Regions from separate parts of the Beduinella massiliensis genome, predicted to be linked through region 2. Evidence: a T-box and tRNA genes for the amino acid it is inferred to sense, from the RefSeq annotation. Region 2 holds a T-box; the other holds one or more tRNA genes.

Region 1 (6,940 bases), 2.5 Mb from region 2:
GCCCCCTCGATCGCCAGCGGCGCGCTGCGCACGTTTGAAATGCTCGAGGAGAGCACCGCGCTGCGCGACAAGGTGCACGAGAACACCCGCTATTTCCGCGAGAAGATCCGGCACGTGGGCTTTGACATCATCGAGAGCGATCATCCGATCGTCGCCGTCATGCTCTACGACGCCAAGGTCGCGACAGCCTTCGCCGCCCGCATGCTGGAGCTGGGCGTGTACGTGGTCGGGTTCAGCTATCCGGTCGTGCCGCAGGGAAAGGCGCGCATCCGCACGCAGATTTCCGCCGCGCATACGAAGGAAGACCTCGACTTCGCTGTAGAATGCTTTGCGAAGGTCAAGCAGGAAATGGGCATCTGAAAGGAAGAGCGATCAGTCGTCGCGCGCGGGGTTTCGGCCCCGCGCGCGTCTGTCATATTGGCAAAGGGGCGGGCATATCTTTCCACGAGGAGGGATGACCATGAGCGCTGAAACGCCGAAGGAAGTCATACCGGCAAAGGAAGCCAGGGAACAGCCCAAGACGCCCCGCACGCACGCGGTGACGCTGGAAAACAGGCGCCGCGCAAACGTGACAGGGGTAAATGACGTGGTTCGCTTTGACGAGCAGGAGGTCGTTCTGTCGACGAGCGGCGGGGAGATCACGCTGCTGGGCGACGGCCTGCACATCGCGCGGCTGCATCTGGAGGAAGGACAGCTCATCGTTGAAGGGGACATCACGGGCATCGAATACGGCCAACCGCAGGCACAGGCGGCGCGGGGCGGATTTTTCTCGCGCATGTTCCGATGAAAGAGGCGGCCCGCCAGAGCGGCGTGTTCCTCGCGATGCTGTATGCAGGGCTCGCCGCCGGCATCCTATATGACATCCTGCGCGGTTTTCGCCGCCTTCTTCGCGCAGGGCCCGTGCTGACAGGCGTGCTCGACGTGCTTTTTGGCCTGCTTTCGCTTCTGCCTGCGGCGCTTTTGGTGGGGTCGCTTTCGCACGAGGGGCTCCGTCCGTACATGCTGATGGGCATGGCGAGCGGCCTGCTGCTGTATCTGGCCGGGATCAGCCGGGCGGTTCAGGCGCTGCTGCGCCTGCTCGGGCGAGCCGGACGACGCTTCCTCGAGACCGGGCCAGGACGGGCAATCGCACATATAGGGCAGAAAATCGGGAAGTAAAAAATTTTTCGGAAAAAACGTGGGAACCGCCTGAAGCCGGAAGGAAATTGCCCTTTCGCTGCGAATATAGACAGACATAGTTTCACCGGAAAGAAGGGGACTCCCATGGCTTCCAGCCGTCGCCGCCGCGCACGCTTTGCTCCGAGGTTCTGGATCATCGTGATGGTGCCTGCCATCGCGCTCATCACCTGGCGTTACAGCGCGCGGGAAGCGCGCATCAACGAACAGGAGCTGACGCTCGTGGAGTTGAGCAACAGCTATTACGAGGCGTGCATGGAGGGCGTGCAGATTCGCCAGCAGCTTGAAACCGTCGGCACAGAAGCGTTCATCGAGCGTACGGCCCGCCGCGAATACGGCTATATGATGCCGGGCGAGGCGCGCTTTGTCGTGACCAATCTGCCCGAGCAGACGGAAACCGAACCGGATTTGCCGCTGGCATCGCCTGAGATGGCGGAACCCGCGCCGGATACCTCTGCGCCCGCGCAGCAGGAGCCCAACCCCGACCCGCTCTATGTCCCCGCAGCTTGAGCGGGGTTTTTTGTTCCCCTGAAACCGGCATAACAAAGGAGGAAGACACCATGCGTCTGGCAGCCATCGGAATCGGCTCCAACTCGGTTCGCCTGCTCGTCGCGGACGCCGCGGCAAACGGCGCGATCACCCCGGTTCTGCGCGATCGATGCGGCACGCGCCTTTTCGCGGGCCTCGTCGACGGCGCGCTGACCGAGGAGAGCATGGAGGTATCCGCCTCGGCCTCGCGCGAGCTGGAACGAAAGGCGCGCGAAGCGGGGGCGGGCAAGATTTACATCTTTGCGACCAGCGCAGTGCGCGACGCGAAGAACGGCGATGCATTCATAGAGCGCATCCGTTCGATGACGGGACTCACGCTGGACGTCTGCACCGGCGAACAGGAAGCATTGCTCTCCTACGCGGGCGCGGCAAAGCCCGGGTTGTGCGGCATGATCGACATCGGCGGAGGCTCGACGGAGCTGACCGTGGGGGAGGACGGCGCGGCGATGGCTGCGGTCAGTCTGCAGATGGGTGCGGTGCGGCTGGCACGCCAGCGAAGGATCGCTCATCGGGACGACTTTTACGCTGTCATCGAGCTCGCGCAGGATATCCTCGTGCGGGGCGCGGGCGGTATATTGGCCTGCCCCAGACCGCAGACCTGGGTTGGCGTCGGCGGGACGTTTACGACGCTGGGCGCAATGGATCGGGCGATCACATCGTTCGACCGCGCGCTGGTCGAAGGGCACGCGCTGACGCGGGAAATTGTGCTCTCGTGGGGTGAAAAGCTCTCGCCGATGAGCGTGGAGGAGCGAAAGCGCCTGCCCGGCCTTCAGCCGCAGCGGGCGGATATCGTGGTGCACGGGATCGCCATATTGGCCGCCTGCATGGATTCTCTCGCCATTGAGTCCATCGTCGTGTCGGATCACGGCAATCTGGATGGGTATTTGCGCAAAAAAGTTGCAAAAAAGGGTTGACATTCCACGCAGTATGGTGTATTATAGTCTCTGTCGCTGATGCGGCGCATAAATGACGCGGGGTGGAGCAGTCTGGCAGCTCGTCGGGCTCATAACCCGAAGGTCGGAGGTTCAAATCCTCCCCCCGCAACCATTTGGCGGCATAGCTCAGTTGGCCAGAGCATTCGGTTCATACCCGAAGTGTCATGTGTTCGAATCACATTGCCGCTACCAGCAAGTCCCTTGAAGACAGCAGTTTTCGAGGGGCTTTCTTGTCGTATACGGGGCTTATGCGCATCCGCCGGGCGGCCAGTCTGCGCGTTTGACAAACGTACAATCTACGCTATAATAACGATGCGGGCACTGCCCGCCAAACAGGAGGTTCATCATGCGCAGAAGATTTCAGCTTATCTCTTTGCTTGCGGCCGCCCTGCTCTGCCTCGGCGGATGCGCGGCTGAAGCCCCGGAGAAGACGGAAGAGACTGGTGGCGCGACGCTGGCGATCGTCACATCGTTTTACCCTATGTACGTCTTGACCGCAAACGTCACGGACGGCGTCGAGGGCATTTCGCTGACGAACATGGCCGAGCAGCAGACCGGCTGCCTGCACGACTATCAGCTGCTTCCGGCGGACATGAAGGCGCTTGAAAAGGCGGACGTATTCGTCATCAACGGCGCGGGCATGGAAAGCTTCATGAGCCGCGTGAGCGAGCAGTTCACGGAGCTTCATGTAATCACCGCCTCCGAAGGCGTCGAAATGATTCAGGACGCGTCGGGCGAGGAGAACGCCCACGTGTGGCTGGATCCCGTGCGCGCGGCGCAGCAGGTGCGAAACATCGCGGCAGGGCTGGCACAGGCCGACCCTGAACACGCGAAGGCCTACGAAGCAAACGGTGAGGCCTACGCCTCCAGGCTTACGTCGCTTGGGAACGATCTGCGCGCGCAGCTCGCGGACGTGAAGAGCCGTGAGATCATCACGTTCCACGAGGCGTTCCCGTACTTTGCGGAGGCGTTTGATCTGCACGTCGCGGCCGTCATCGAGCGCGAGCCGGGCAGCGAGCCCACGACGCAGGAGATCGCGCACACCGTGGATCTCGTACGGGAAAAGGGTATCGCAGCGCTGTTCGTGGAGCCGCAGTATCCTGACCGCGCTGCGGAAACCATCGCAAGGGAGACGGGCGCCGGCATCTACACGCTCGACCCGATCGTCACAGGCGACCTTGATAAGGACGCATACGAAAAGAAGATGCGCGAAAACGCGGACACGCTGGCGGAGGCGCTGAACAGATGAGCGAGCATACGGAGCACAAGGCGTGCGGGCTTTGCCGCATCGAGGTGGACGACCTGTCCGTCGTGCGCGACGGACAGACGCTGCTGCACGACGTGAATCTGCACGTGCACTGCGGCGAGCTGACGGCGCTGATCGGCACCAACGGGGCGGGCAAGACGACGCTGATCCGCGCGCTGCTCGAGGAGATTCCCTTCACGGGCACGGTGCGTCACCTCACGCAGGATGGAAAGCCCGCCGCCGCGGTGCGCACGGGTTACGTGCCCCAGCAGCTGGAGTTCGACAGGAGTTCTCCGGTGACGGTTCTGGACTTCATGGCGGCGGCGCTGTCGCGGCGCGCAGTCTGGCTGGGCGTTTCCAAACGCATGCGCGGGACCGCTTTGGAGGCCCTTTCGCGTACGGAGTGCGAAAAGCTGGCGGACAGGCGGCTGGGCGCGCTTTCGGGCGGCGAGCTGCAGCGCGTGCTGCTTGCGCTCGCCCTTTGCCCGCAGCCCGATCTCCTCATCCTCGACGAGCCGGTATCCGGCGTGGATCAAAACGGCCTGGAGTCCTTTTATCAGACCGTCGCTGCGCTGCGCAGCCACAACCACATGGCCGTGCTGCTCGTTTCACATGACCTGGACGTCGTCAGGCGCTACGCGGATCACGTGGTGCTCATGCAGGGCACAGTGCTTCGCCAGGGGAGGCCCAAGGACGTATTCGACTCGCCCGAGTTTGCCCGGGTGTTTTATGCGAGGGGGAATGAAGCGTGAGCATCCTGTACGCGGTACTGGACACGTTGCTCCCGTTCGAGTGGGCTTCGTATGCGTTCATGAAGAACGCGCTGCTTGCGATGCTGCTCATCACCCCGCTCTTCGGCGTGCTGGGCACGATGGCCGTGGACAACAAGATGGCGTTCTTTTCGGATGCGCTGGGCCACAGCGCGCTCACTGGCATCGCGATCGGCGTGGTGCTGGGGGTGTCGAGCCAGCAGGCCTCCATGCTCGCTTTCGGCATCGTCTGGGCGCTGCTCATCACGCGCATCAAGCAGCGCAACACTGCTTCGGCGGACACGGTCATCAGCGTGTTCTCGTCCACATCCATCGCGCTGGGCCTGGTGATTCTGGCCAGGGGCGGCGCGTTTGCCAAGTATTCGAGCTATCTGGTGGGCGACATCCTCGCGGTGACGCCGCAGGATCTCCTGTACCTGGCGGCGGCGCTGTTGGGGACGCTCGCGATCTGGGCCTACGTCTTTAACCCCCTGCTCCTCACCAGCGTGAACGCTTCGCTTGCGAGCAGCCGGGGTGTTCGCGAACGGGCGGTGGAGTACGTGTTCGTCGTGCTGGTGGCGGTGACGGTGATGCTCTCCATTCGCTGGGTCGGCATGCTGCTGATCAACTCCCTCCTGATCCTGCCCGCAGCCGCTTCGCGCAACGTAGCAAAAAACGCGGCCTGGTACATCCGCCTTTCCGTGATCTTCGCGCTCTTCGCGGGCGTGGCCGGGCTGATCGCTTCGTATTACCTGAATACTTCGGCGGGCGCGGCGGTCGTGCTCATCTGCGCCGCCATCTACTTCGTCACCCTGCCGCTCAAAAAGAAATAGAAAAACGCAAAAAAGAAGGTCCAGCTTTACGGCTGGACTTTTTGCGCGCCGGCCCGCTGGCGCTTCTTTTTTCGGTAGGCGCTGGGCGTCACCCCTTCGATGGACTTGAACACCTTGGAGAAGTAGTTGTAATCCGGGATGCCGACGGCTTCCGCAATTTGCTGGATGGAATCGTCCGAGAGCTCCAGCATACGGCAGGCGACCGCGACGCGGCGAGAGGCGATCAGGCGCGAAACGGTCATGCCGCTTTCGCTCGCGGCGATGGCGCAGAGCTTTGTCTTGCCGATGGACAGCGCGCGGGAAAGCGTATCGAGCGAAAGGTCCGTCGCATAATAGCGGTCGATGTAGCCCAGAAGCCGGTCGCCATCCGTCTGAGCAACCTGCTCGAGCAGCCCCTGCAGGCGCACCTCGCTGACGCAGGCGTGGACGATCTCGGCGCAGGCGCGGATCTCTTCGGTCGAAAGCGTTCGCAGGTCGTAAAAGGCAGAGCGCAGCGTGTCGGGCGCCGGATGCCAGCGGCAGCAATCGCGCGTGTGCTGCCACTGCAGCTCCATGGGCGTATTGTCCAGCAGTTGGCCGAACAGGATGGTCGCGACCGTGCGCCCGCCCTCCGTCACCGGTACGGCGACCTCGATGAGCCCCGCGTGACAGCGGTATTGGTACATGCCCTCGCCGTCCGATGCGCGCAGGATCATTTCGCGGTCGCACGTCGTGCAGCGCTGAAACCCGCCCGGCGCACGCTTGAGCTGCATGCAAAAACCCGTTTGATAGCTCGCGGTGTAGATTTCGCGCGCCTGCTCGTCGAGCAGCGCAAACTTGAGCCCGGTGATCCGGTGCATATTGTCCAGTAAAGCGGCGAGACTTTTAAGCCTTTCGTCATGAAACATCGGTGATTTCTCCCACCGTTTCTGAAAACATTTTAGAAGAATTGACCTTATTATAGCATTCTTTCTACATTTTTGAAAGATATTTCTAATTTTCGGAAAAATTTTTCCTAGTCCATCAAAAAAGAAAAGAATACAATGAAATCAACAAAGGAAGCCCCGTGGGTTTTGCCGCGGGGGGACGACGACAGGGAGGTTTTTTCATGAAAAAGCTGCTTTCCATTCTGATTGCCGCGACGATGCTGCTCGGCTGCGTTGCCGCCGCGTCCGCGGACACCGTTGTGTACTGGTCGATGTGGGAATCCACCGAGCCGCAGGGCATGGCCATTCAGGCCGCGATCGACGCGTATCAGGCGGCGACGGGCAATACGGTAGACGTGCAGTTCAAGGGCCGCACGGGCATCCGCGAGGGCCTGCAGCCCGCGCTGGACGCCGGAACGGTCATCGACCTGTTCGACGAGGACATCGACCGCGTCAACAAGACCTGGGGCGCCTACATCATGGACCTGGAGGAGCTCGCCAAGAAGAACGACTACGAGGCGACCGCGATTTCCGGGCTGATGAGCGC
Region 2 (6,940 bases):
GAAAACGCCGATTCGTACGTCAAATCCATAGGGGAAGACCTCCTGTTTCTCGCTTTCAGCTTTGGTTTTCCGGGAAAGGCGACCCGCATTTTGTGAAAAGGATACCAGCGCCGCCGCCTTTTGTCAAGCCGGATTCGCGCAAAGAAACCAGGCCGGGCTGTTGCGAATTGAAGGAGCATATACTATAATGAAGCCAAGGGGCGATTGCGCCCCGTCCGGCGGGGCCGGAAAAGACAGGAGAATGGATATGAAACACCTATACCGCCTTTTCATGCTCTTCATGGCGCTGCTGCTCGCGGCAGGCATTTACCTGGCCGTCGCGGGCGCGCGCGAACATAAAAACAGGCCGCTCGTGCCGAGAGGGAGGGGCATCGTCGCAAGCGAGATTTGGCTTGCACCGTCCTACCATAGCGGGGCGGCGGAAGGGACGCGCGATGTTCCGAGCGTTTAACGGCAGCTTTTTTGCGCTGCCCCCCATCGAGACGCCGCGCCTGCTGCTGCGCAAGATCACCATGGCGGACGCCAGGGACATCTTTGCGTACAGCCGGGACGAGGAAGTCGCCCGCCACGTGCTTTGGGAGGCGCAGCGCAGCATTCGCGACGCGCGCGAGTACGTGCGCTATTTGCAGCGCCTCTATCGAAACGACCAGCCCGCGAGCTGGGGCATCATCGACAAGGCGACCGGCCGCCTCATCGGCACGGTCGGCTTCATGTCCTACAGCGCGGATCACAACAGCGCGGAGATCGGCTACTCCCTCGCGCGCGATTACTGGAACCGGGGCATCATGACCGAGGCGGTGCGCGCGGTGCTGCGCTACGCGTTTGAGAAGATGCAGCTCCACCGCGTGGAGGCGCAGTTTGAGCTGGACAACCCCGCGTCCGGGCGCGTGATGGAGAAGGCGGGCATGCAAAAGGAAGGCGTGCTGCGCGGGCGGCTTTACAACAAGGGGCGCTACGTGGACGTCGCCCTCTACGCGATACTGCGCGAGGACTACATGAGCAAAACGCACGGAGGACACGCATGATTCGTTTGATCGCCAGCGATATGGACGGGACGCTGCTCGACAGCCGGAAGAATATGCCGCCCCGCTTTGAGGACGCCGTTCGCGCGCTCGCCGCGCGGGGCGTCCGTTTTGCCGTCGCGAGCGGCAGGCAGTACGAATGCCTGCTGCGCGACTTTGAGCAGGTGCGGGACGACATCCTCTTTATCGCGGAAAACGGCGCGCTGGTCATGGACAGGGGGAGACGCCTGCTCGTGGACCCCGTACCCGCGGGGCAGCTTCCGGGCGTGATCGCCACGGTGCGCGCGATGCCCGGCGCTTACCCGATCCTCTGCACGGCCGAGGGCGCGTTCATCGAAGACCGGGAGCCTGTCTTCATGCAAAACGCGCTGATGTATTACGCCCGCTGCGAGATCGTCCCCGATCTTTTGGCCCTGTGCGCGCGGGAGGACGTGTGCAAGATCGCCGTGTTCGACCCGCTGGGGGCCGAGCATTGCAGCAATCCGGCGCTGCGCTCCGCCTTCCCGGCGCTTTCGGTCATCCTCTCCGGCGAAATGTGGTCGGACATCATGCGCCCCGGCGTGAACAAGGGCACCGCCATGCGCGCCATTCAAAGGAGCCTTCACATCTCCCCCGAGGAATGCATGGCGTTCGGGGACTATTTGAACGACCTAGAGCTCATGCAAACCTGCGCGCACAGCTACGCCATGGCGAACGCCCATCCGCTGCTGAAGGCGGCGGCGCGCTTTGAGGCCCCCTCCAACGACGAAAACGGCGTGCTGCGCGTGATCGCCGATGCGCTGGGCATTCCGCTCTGAGACGCTTTCACCCTTGCTTTTGCCGCTTCGGTCTGCTATACTGAGGGCGATCGAAAACGTTTTAGATGGGGGCGAAGGACATGGCCGCGACCATCAAAGAGCTGTCTCAGTACTGCGGGCTCTCCATCTCCACGGTTTCCAAGGCGCTCAACGGCTACGCCGACATCAGCGAAAAGACGCGCGCGGCGGTGCTGCGCGCGGCCGAGGAAATCGGCTATCACCCCAGCGCCATCGCCCGCGCGCTCAAGACGAACCGCACGTACAACATCGGCGTGCTCTTCGTGGACGAGAACGAGAGCGGGCTGACGCACCACTACTTTTCCGCGGTGCTCGACAGCTTCAAGCGCGAGGCCGAGCGGCGCGGCTACGACATCACGTTCATCAACCACAACATCGGGCGCACGCAGATGACGTATCTGGAGCACAGCCGCTACCGCAACGTGGACGGGCTGTGCCTGGCCTGCGTGGACTTTTACTCGCCCGAGGTGGTGGAGCTGAGCCGGAGCGACCTGCCGCTGGTGACCATCGACCACCCGTTTATGGGGCACACCTGCGTCCAGTCCCAGAACGAGGCGGGGATGCGCGAGCTGGTGCGCTACGTGTACGGCAAGGGCCACCGGCGCATCGCGTTCGTGCACGGCGGGCGTTCGACGGTGACGGACCTGCGCATCTCCGGGTTTTACACCAGCATGGGGGAGCTGGGGCTGGAGGTTTTTGCGCCCTACATCGCGGGCTGCTCCTACTGCAACCCCTCCAGCGCCTACGTCGAGGTAAAACGGCTGCTGCGCCTTAGCACGCCGCCCACGTGCATCCTCATGTCGGACGACTACGCGGCGCTGGGCGCCTTGCAGGCGGCGGAGGAAGCGGGCCTTCGGGTGCCGGAGGACCTGTCCGTCGCGGGCTACGACGGCATTCAGCTCACGCAGCTGCTGCGCCCGCGGCTCACGACCCTGCGTCAGGACACGGAGCGCATCGGCTGCGAGGCGGCCGCGCGCCTGGTCGACCGCATCGAGCAGCCGGAGGCGTTCTGCCCGCCCTTCGTGTTCGTGCCGGGTGAGCTGATCGAAGGGCAGACGGTGGCGGACATAGCGGGAGCGTAAGATCAGATTTCCACCGTCATTCCGTCGTAGGCGATGTCAAACCCTTCGGGATTCATGCGCGCGCACATCTCCTCGTGCAGCATGCCGCCGTTGTGCGAAAAGTGGTGGCAAATGAAGCGCGCGCCGGGCTGGACGAGGCCCGACCGCTCCATGCGTTCCTTCACCTGCAGGTTTTGCGAAAAACCCATGTGGCCCGTGTAGTCCGAGTGCGTGGGGCCGAACGTGCAGTCCAGGCTGACGGCGGAAAGCCTCCCTTCGGACGCGAGATGCGCCCACGCCTCCTCGCCCCAAAGGCCCGTGTCGTGCGCGTACAGGAGAGAGCGGCCCTCCTCCTCGATGCGGTAAAAGAGGCTGCCCGGGCAGCCGTGCACCGCGGGGTAGGCGGTGACGCAGAGCGTATCCGCCCGGAATCGCTCGAAGGGCGCGACCTCGTGGAAGACGACGTGGTCCCCGAGCGGTTCGCAGGCGTCGGAATGCGCGTATTCCTCGAAGAACGCCCGCGTATGCGCGCTGCCGTACAGGTGCAGGGGCCCGTGATGTGCGATGTGCGCGTAGCCGGGCAGGTAGTTTTCCAGCGTCTCGCGGTAGAAGTGATCGGAGTGCGCGTGCGTGATGAGCACGTGACGCACGCGGCTGAGGTTCAGGCCGAGCCGGAGCTTCATCGCGTACAGGTCGGCGGACAGGTCGATGAGCACGCGGTCGTTTACGATCGCACCCGAGCGGTGGCGGATGTTCCGGCCCCCGCGGCGCGCGGCCTCCAGGCACGCGGGGCACTCGCAGAAGATGGCGGGCCAGCACTCCGCGGCGGCGGTTCCGAGGAATTGCAGTTTCATGGGGCGACCTCCCTGTTTGTTTGATGCGGACGGCGTATTTCACGCATCATTGTACGGCCCGGGGCGCATCCTGTCAATCGGGCGCGGAATTTGGCGCGGCGCATTGACAAGGACGCGTCCCGGCATTTATAATAAGGCAAGCAATGAAGAAGAGAGTAGCGCTCTGCATCCCCCTTCAAGAGAGCCGGGCTGGGTGAAAGCCGGCAGGGCGGGCGGCGTGAACATGGCTTTGGAGCATCCGCGACGAACGCAGGCCACGGCGGTCTGTCTGAGGCGCGGCGGCAGGCCCCGTTATAGGCCGCGCGAGGCATCCCATGGGGTGCGAAGCAGGGTGGTACCACGGTAGATCCGTCCCTTGCCGTTTGGCGGGGGACGTTTTTTCATGAGGAGGAAAAGACAATGTGTAAGGACTGCGAAAAGAAGACGTTTTACATCACCACGCCGATCTACTACCCCAGCGACAAGCTGCACATCGGCCACAGCTACTGCTCCACCGCGGCGGACACCATGGCCCGCTTCAAGAAGCTGACGGGCTACGACGTGTACTTCCTGACCGGAACGGACGAGCACGGCCAGAAGATCGAGCGCAAGGCCGCGGAAGCCGGCGTCACGCCCCAGCAGTACGTGGACAGGATCGTCGCGGGCATCAAGGACCTGTGGAAGCTGATGGACGTCGATTACGACGACTTCATCCGCACCACGGACGAGCGCCACGTGAAGGGCGTGCAGCGCTGGTTTAAGCAGCTGTACGACCAGGGCGACATCTACAAGAGCGAATACGAGGGCTGGTACTGCACGCCCTGCGAGTCCTTCTGGACGGAGCTGCAGCTCAAGGACGGCTGCTGCCCGGACTGCGGGCGTCCGGTCGAAAAGACGCGCGAGGAGAGCTACTTCTTCCGCCTGTCGAAGTACCAGGACTGGCTGATCCAGTACATCGAAGAGCACCCGGACTTCATCCAGCCGCCATCCCGCACGGCGGAGATGATCAACAACTTCCTGAAGCCCGGCCTGCAGGATCTGTGCGTGTCGCGCACGTCGCTCAAGTGGGGCATCCCGGTGGACTTTGACCCCAAGCACACGGTGTACGTGTGGGTGGACGCGCTGACCAACTACATCAACGCGCTCGGCGCGGGCACGGAGCACGACGAGCTGTACCGCAAGTACTGGCCCGCCGACATTCACCTGGTGGGCAAGGAGATCGTGCGCTTCCACACGATCATCTGGCCGATCATGCTGCACGCGCTGGGCCTGCCGCTGCCCAGGCAGGTATTCGGCCACGGCTGGCTGGTCATCGACGGCGGCAAGATGTCGAAGTCCAAGGGCAACGTGGTGGATCCCGTGAAGCTGTGCGAGCGCTACGGCTCCGACGCGGTGCGCTACTTCCTCATGCGCGAGGTGCCGTTCGGCTCGGACGGCGAGTTCACCAACGAGGCGCTCATCAAGCGCATCAACTCCGACCTGGCCAACGACCTGGGCAACCTGGTCAGCCGCAGCGTCGCGATGATCGAGAAGTACTTCGGCGGCGTGGTGCCCGCGCAGGCGGAGCTGGATGACCTGGATAAAGCCCTCATCGCGCAGGCCGAAGCGCTGCCCGCGCTCGTGGAAAAGCACATGAACGCGCTGCAGTTCTCGCTCGCGCTTTCGGAAATCTGGAAGCTCGTGTCGGAGTGCAACCGTTACATCGACCTGACGACGCCCTGGATCCTCGCCAAGAACGAGGCGGACAGGCCGCGCTTGGGCACGGTGCTGTACAACCTGCTGGAGTGCAGCCGCATCGTGGCCGTGCTGGTTGGGCCCTTCATGCCCAGGACGCCCGAGCGCATCTTCGCGCAGATCGGCGTCGCGGAGTGCGGGCTCAAGACCTGGGATTCCCTCGGAAAGTTCGGCGGGGCCGTGCCGGGCAGCCGCGTGTGCAAGGGCGAGGCGCTCTTCCCGCGCATCGACGTGCAGAAGGAGCTGGAGCTGCTGGAGGCGGAGCGCCAGGCGGCGATCGCCGCGGCCGCAGCGCCCGCGGAGCCGGAGAAGCCGAAGCCCGTCTTCGAGCAGAAGGCGGAGATCGCCTTCGACGACTTTGAAAAGCTCCAGCTCGTGGTCGCCAAGGTGCTCAAGTGCGAGAAGGTGCCCAAGGCGGACCGCCTGCTCAAGAGCACGCTCAAGGTCGGCGACGAGGAGCGCGTGGTGGTCAGCGGCATCGCGGAGCACTACACGCCCGAGGAGATGGTGGGCAAGAAGGTCGTTCTGCTGGCGAACCTCGCCCCGCGCAAGATCCGGGGCATCGAATCGCGCGGCATGCTGCTGTGCGCCGCGAACGACGCGGCAGGCGAGCTCAAGCTGCTGAGCGTCGAGGGCGACATGGACGAGGGGTGCGAGATCGGCTGATGGAGCAGGCAGAAAACGGAGCGCTTTTTCCGCTGTTTGACACGCACGCGCACCTGAACGACGAGCGCTTCACGTTTGACGGCGGGCAGGAAGCGCTGATCGAGGCGCTTTCGCCCGCGGGGGTTCAGCTTTGCACCTGCGTGGGCGCGGACATGGCCTCCAGCGCCGAGGTGGTCGCGCTCGCGCGCCGGTACGATTTCCTCTACGCGGCGGTGGGCGTGCACCCGCACGACGCCAAGGCGTTTTCCGAGGCGGACGTGCCGCAGCTCACGCGCTGGCTGACGGAGGAAAAAAAGGTGCGCGCGCTGGGCGAAATCGGGCTGGACTACTACTACGACCTCTCCCCGCGGGACGTGCAGAAGGAGGTCTTCTCGCGCCAGCTCGACCTGGCGTACGAGCTGGGCGTGCCCGCCTGCCTGCACGTGCGCGACGCGCACGGCGACACGCTGGACCTTCTGCGCGCGCACCGGGGGCGGCTGCCCGTGATGGTGCTGCACTGCTGCTCCGCGAGCTGGGAGAGCGCAAAGGTTTATTTGGATCTGGGCTGCTACATCTCGTTTGCGGGCCCCGTGACCTTCAAAAAGTCCGTGAACCTGCAGGAGGTCGCGAGCAAGGTGCCGTCGGATCGGCTGCTCATCGAGACGGACAGCCCCTATCTCGCGCCGGAGCCCGTGCGCGGGCGGCGTAACGACCCGCGAAACGTCGCGCACATCGCGCGGCGGGTGGCGGAGATTCGCGGCGAGGAGCCGAAGGCGCTCGCGGAACGGACGTTTGAAAACGGCAAGCGGTTTTACGGCATAGATTGATGC

Evidence for each region. The T-box of region 2 lies ahead of metG (methionine--tRNA ligase). A T-box ahead of a tRNA ligase gene usually reads a tRNA of that ligase, here a tRNA-Met.
Region 1: it encodes a tRNA-Met, which carries the amino acid that the T-box ahead of metG (methionine--tRNA ligase) is inferred to sense. The anticodon was not compared.

What each region holds. Positions count from the first base shown of each region.
Region 1 covers NZ_LT963430.1:2,873,268-2,880,207, reverse strand. The annotation lists gene C1725_RS14010 (glycine C-acetyltransferase) at 1-360, shown strand, start outside; gene yabP (sporulation protein YabP) at 461-787, shown strand; gene yabQ (spore cortex biosynthesis protein YabQ) at 784-1,158, shown strand; gene C1725_RS13995 (FtsB/FtsL family cell division protein) at 1,264-1,686, shown strand; gene C1725_RS13990 (Ppx/GppA phosphatase family protein) at 1,737-2,639, shown strand; tRNA gene C1725_RS13985 (tRNA-Met) at 2,696-2,772, shown strand; tRNA gene C1725_RS13980 (tRNA-Met) at 2,776-2,852, shown strand; gene C1725_RS13975 (metal ABC transporter solute-binding protein, Zn/Mn family) at 3,007-3,909, shown strand; gene C1725_RS13970 (ATP-binding cassette domain-containing protein) at 3,906-4,658, shown strand; gene C1725_RS13965 (metal ABC transporter permease) at 4,655-5,488, shown strand; gene C1725_RS13960 (PocR ligand-binding domain-containing protein) at 5,515-6,375, opposite strand; gene C1725_RS13955 (extracellular solute-binding protein) at 6,576-6,940, shown strand, end outside.
Region 2 covers NZ_LT963430.1:396,770-403,709, forward strand. The annotation lists gene C1725_RS02595 (HDIG domain-containing metalloprotein) at 1-29, opposite strand, end outside; gene C1725_RS02600 (hypothetical protein) at 248-451, shown strand; gene C1725_RS02605 (GNAT family N-acetyltransferase) at 435-1,025, shown strand; gene C1725_RS02610 (Cof-type HAD-IIB family hydrolase) at 1,022-1,819, shown strand; gene C1725_RS02615 (substrate-binding domain-containing protein) at 1,900-2,919, shown strand; gene C1725_RS02620 (MBL fold metallo-hydrolase) at 2,922-3,752, opposite strand; T-box leader at 3,887-4,111, shown strand; partial or broken gene metG (methionine--tRNA ligase) at 4,125-6,131, shown strand; gene C1725_RS02630 (TatD family hydrolase) at 6,131-6,937, shown strand.